2 regions of the Pseudarthrobacter sp. S3 genome follow, and region 2 is predicted to be linked to the other one. Evidence: riboswitches for the same ligand, from Rfam matches in the RefSeq annotation. Region 2 holds a riboswitch; the other holds the start of a gene.
What was found. A riboswitch is a leader RNA that binds a small molecule or an ion and turns the genes downstream of it on or off. The one in region 2 is predicted to bind cyclic di-AMP.

Region 1: it holds a riboswitch for cyclic di-AMP, as region 2 does, so the genes downstream of both, ACQCSV_RS04760 (C40 family peptidase) here and ACQCSV_RS04175 (hypothetical protein) in region 2, are expected to answer to the same signal.

What each region holds. Positions count from the first base shown of each region.
Region 1 is NZ_CP189583.1:973,088-975,281, reverse strand. It holds gene ACQCSV_RS04765 (NlpC/P60 family protein) at 1-142, opposite strand, end outside; gene ACQCSV_RS04760 (C40 family peptidase) at 314-1,006, opposite strand; cyclic di-AMP (ydaO/yuaA leader) riboswitch at 1,077-1,239, opposite strand; gene ACQCSV_RS04755 (M23 family metallopeptidase) at 1,388-2,194, opposite strand, start outside.
Region 2 is NZ_CP189583.1:843,659-845,852, reverse strand. It holds gene ACQCSV_RS04180 (HAMP domain-containing sensor histidine kinase) at 1-616, shown strand, start outside; cyclic di-AMP (ydaO/yuaA leader) riboswitch at 717-869, shown strand; gene ACQCSV_RS04175 (hypothetical protein) at 875-1,657, shown strand; gene ACQCSV_RS04170 (HAD-IA family hydrolase) at 1,742-2,194, opposite strand, start outside.

The sequences.
Region 1 (2,194 bases), 130 kb from region 2:
CAAGACCGGAGGCAGCAGCGATAACCGCAGCTTGGCGGCCCATGCCGCCGGCGTTGTCGCCGACAGCTTTGGCAATGACAGCCAGCGAGTTGGTCTTGGTGACCTCGGCGCGGTGCCGTGCAACAGTTGCACGTGTAGTCATTAATTTCTCTCTTTCGTTTTCCTCAGGACCGCGTGGGCAGCCCAAGGGCTTTGGACGCGCCGGCATCTTGGGGGTACGCCGGCACGCCCCGAACGGGGATTTAGCGAAAAGTTTCCGGCGAAGAATCCATTCCGTCAGCGCAGGGCTGCAGGAACTGCCGGATGGCGGGAACTACGGGGCCAGCGTGAAGAACGCGGACGAGCCCGTGGATGCCACGGAGTGGAGCAGGGTGCCCTGTGACGGGTTAAGTGCGCTGATCATCATGCCGTTGCCGACGTAAATGCCAACGTGGGCGCCGCCATTCTGCATGACCAGGTCACCGGGAGCTGGTGTGGCGGTGGGCCGCATGGCTGTCCAGGCATTGGTGCGGGGAATGCTGATGCCGGCCTGGGCGTAGACCCACTGCGTGAAGCCTGAGCAGTCCCAGCCGTTGGGAGTGGTGCCGCCCCAGACGTAGGGGTGGCCGATACCGGTGTAGGCAATTGCTGCCAGACCCGAAGCGGCGGCGGAGGAGACAGTGTCAGCGAGCTTGGAGGCGTCGGCGAGCTTGGAGGCCGCGACCTCGGTTGCCGCAGCACCCTGAGCCCCGGTTTCGGAGGCCGTGGACTGCGCACGGACCGTCTCAACCTTCGGTGCCGGCGTGGTCTTGATCACGGGGCGCTCGAAGGAAACGGTAGCCGTGGGCGCCGCAGTTACGGCAAGTGCCGTCTGCGCGGAACCGGACTCGGTAGAGGCGGAAACACCGGCGGTGGTATCCGCGGCGTTGGCCGGAAGTCCCATGCTCAGGATCAGACCTGATGCAGCTGCGATAACAGCAGCCTGGCGACCTACGGTCCCGGCGTTGGCACTGACCGCCTTGGACACGGATCCCAAGGGGTTGGTGCGAACCAGTAGTGCGCGGTGGCGCGCAGAATTATGGCGTGAAGACACGAAGGTAGCCTCTCCCAATGCCTGCGAGGTGAGCTGTCGGATTCGGATGGGAGTCACCCGGCCACGCTGCTTCACAGTGGAAGCTTTGCGACTTAACCCCAAGGCCTTCAGATTCGAAGACCAAAATTGGTTCCCCCGCCCCTGCCAGACGATGTCATGCGAACGGACCTTGAGCGGTGGCAGAGCTAGGCAATCCACTCAAGAACGTCAACTTCGGAAAAGTTGACGCGCTTTAGACGTTACAGGAGTTCAGCGCCAATGTCACATTCAGGTCACGGCAGGTCGCGGCGATTCGAGAGTTTGCCATCATTTGATTCAGAGCCAGCCGCTGGGGTCAACGACTTCGCCGTTTACCTGGACCTCGAAGTGGAGGTGGCAGCCCGTGGAGGCGCCCGTGGTGCCGCTGAGGGCAACCACATCGCCGCGGCTGACCGTCTGGCCCATCTTGACGTTGGCGGAGGAGAGGTGGTTGTACGTGGTTTCAAGGCCGTTGCCGTGATCCACCACCACGCGGTTGCCGCCACCGTACTGGTGCCAGCCAACGAAGGTCACGGTGCCGCTGGCAGCAGCCAGGACAGAGGTTCCGCACTGCGCTGCGAAGTCCTGGCCACGGTGGAAGTCGCCGGAGCCGCCGGTGATGGGGCTGACCCGGAATCCGAAGGGAGAGACTGTAGCCAGCTGGGCCAGCGGCGGGCCGAGGCTTCCGGCAGAGGCGGCGCGGGTAATGGATCCCGCGGACTGGGCGCTCAGCAGCTGCTTCAGTTTGCCGTCGGGATCACCTTGGGTTACCACGGACGAGCGGCTGAAATCTATTTGGGCGGCGGCTTCGGCAGTGACTTCAGGCTGCGGAGCCGCGGAAACGGCCGACGCGGCCTGGCCGGGTGAAGGAGTTGCCATCACGGGGCCGGTCACAGGAACCGTCACGGTGAGAGCCAGGCCTGTTGCCGCCAGGGCGATGCCGGCCTTCTGGCCCAGGCCACTGGCAGCGGCGAAGTCCGTCATCTGCCGGAAGGGTCCCCGGCGGCGGCGGGCTTCCCGCTGTGGGTCGCGGGGCCTCTCCGCGGTGAAATCCTCGGCCACTCTCGGCGCCGAAGCGGGGCCAACCGCGCGACGGCGGCCCCT
Region 2 (2,194 bases):
CCAGAGCCAGTCCGAACGCATGACCACCCTGGTGGAGGACCTGCTCCTGCTGGCCCGGCTCGATGAGGGGCAGCCCCTGAAACTCAGTGAGGTGGACCTCACACAGCTTGTCATCGAAACCGTCAGTGACGAGAAAGTCATAGCCCCGGACCACCGCTGGCGCCTTGAACTGCCTGACGAACCGCTCGCCGTCACCGGTGATGCTTCCCAACTGCGTCAGGTGCTGGTCAACCTGCTCTCGAATGCGCGCAAGCACACGCCGCCCGGGACCACCGTGGTCACCGCCGTTACGAGATCTGCCGATGGCAGCGCAGCGGTGACGGTAACGGACGACGGCGGCGGCATCCCTGCGGAGTTCGTGGACCACATTTTCTCCCGGTTTGCCCGCGCAGACGCGGCCCGCAAGGGCACGGCACCGGCCTCGGGCTCCGGGGCATCGGAGGGCACCAGCGGCCTGGGCCTGTCCATTGTCCAGTCCATCATGGCGGCGCACGGCGGTAGCGTGGCCGTGACATCGCGGGCCGGGCGGACAGAGTTCGCCTTACTCCTCCCAGCCGGTGCGGTGGCGCAACCAGCTGAAGCGCGAGCACAGCAAGGCGACACACCGTCGTCGTGATTCCTGTTACCGAAATGTGACTTAAGCTTCCAGCTCCTGTACCGTCGAACAGGTGCGGATCCCGTTCGGGCCGCATATCCGGATGACGCCAAGCTCTGCCGCTTCCCGGATTCCCGTTTCAGAGGCAGAGGCGGGGGACCCACCGTCCCGGGCACCAAGTGCCCTTTGGGGTTAAGCCAACACGTGATTGTGCCGTGTGGCCGGATGCCCTCATCCGAACCCGACAGCTAACTCCGCAGGTGTGAGAGGCGATCCACCATGTCTGAATTCAAGGTAGAAACACGCCCGCAGGGCGACCCACAGTCCAACCGCCGCCGCAAGCAGACCCGCGTCGGTGCAGCTATGTCCCCACTGTCCAAGGCGGCCCGGATTCCCTCCGTGGGCCAGCGCGTCGCCGTGTTTGCGACGGCGTGCGCCCTCCTGGTGGGCGTCAGCGCCGCAGCACACGCTTCCGAATCCGCGTCGCTTGCAGCCAGCGCGGACCAGTCCGCCGAAGAAGCCAGCGCCCAGTCGAAGCTGAGCTTCGAAGCAGCCCAGATCCAGACCCCGGCCGCCCCGGGAGCTGCACCGGCCGAGATCAACGTCGCGCCCCAGGCTGCCGAACCGGCACCTGCCCCCGCACCTGCCCCGGAGGCCGTCCCGGCGCCGGCTCCCGAGGCCGTCCCGGCGCCGGCTCCCGAGGCCGTCCCGGCGCCGGCTCCCGAGCCTGTCCCGGCACCTGTTGTGGCAGTCAACGACCCCGCAGGAGCCCAGGCCTACGCCGCCGGTCAACTGGAGACCTACGGCTGGTCCGCTGACCAGATGCAGTGCCTGCAGACGCTGTGGACCAAGGAATCCGACTGGACCACCACGGCCACCAACGCCAGCAGCGGCGCGTACGGCATCGTCCAGTCGTTGCCCGCTGAGAAGATGGCGAGCGCTGGCGGGGACTACCTCACCAACTACCGCACGCAGATCAACTGGGGCCTGAACTACATCCAGGAGCGCTACCAGTCACCGTGCGGCGCCCTGAACTTCCACCTGTCGCACAACTGGTACTAGGCCGGCTGAGCGGCGGCGGCGGCCGGCGTCGCTGAGCTGCGCCAGCGGATCACGAAGCTGATCTGCCGGCGTTAAAGGCCGGCGTCAAAGCCGGAAAGAAATGATCTGCCGGCCCGCGGCGTCCGGTTCAACGGAGACTGTCACTGCACCGTAGTCCGGGATGTGGAGCACTCCTGCCGGCAATGCGCCTGTGTTGGGGCCCACGGCCACAGTCCGGATCCCCGCGGCAACACCTGCCGCAATTCCGGCGGGTGCATCCTCGAACACAAGGGCGTCCGCCGGCTGCACGCCCAGCAGCCCGGCTGCCTTCAGGTACCCTTCCGGGTGCGGCTTGCCCCGTGTGACCAGTTCCGCCGTCACGGCCGTGGCTGGCATGGCGAGTCCCGCGGCGTCCATGCGGATGTCTGCAAGGGTCCTGTCCGCTGAGGTCACCAGTGCCACGGCCTCGGCCGGGAGGCTTCGAAGCAGCTCGGCAGCCCCAGGCAACGCGACGATACCGGAAGTCCGCACCCTTTCCACGGCGCCGAGTTCGGCAGT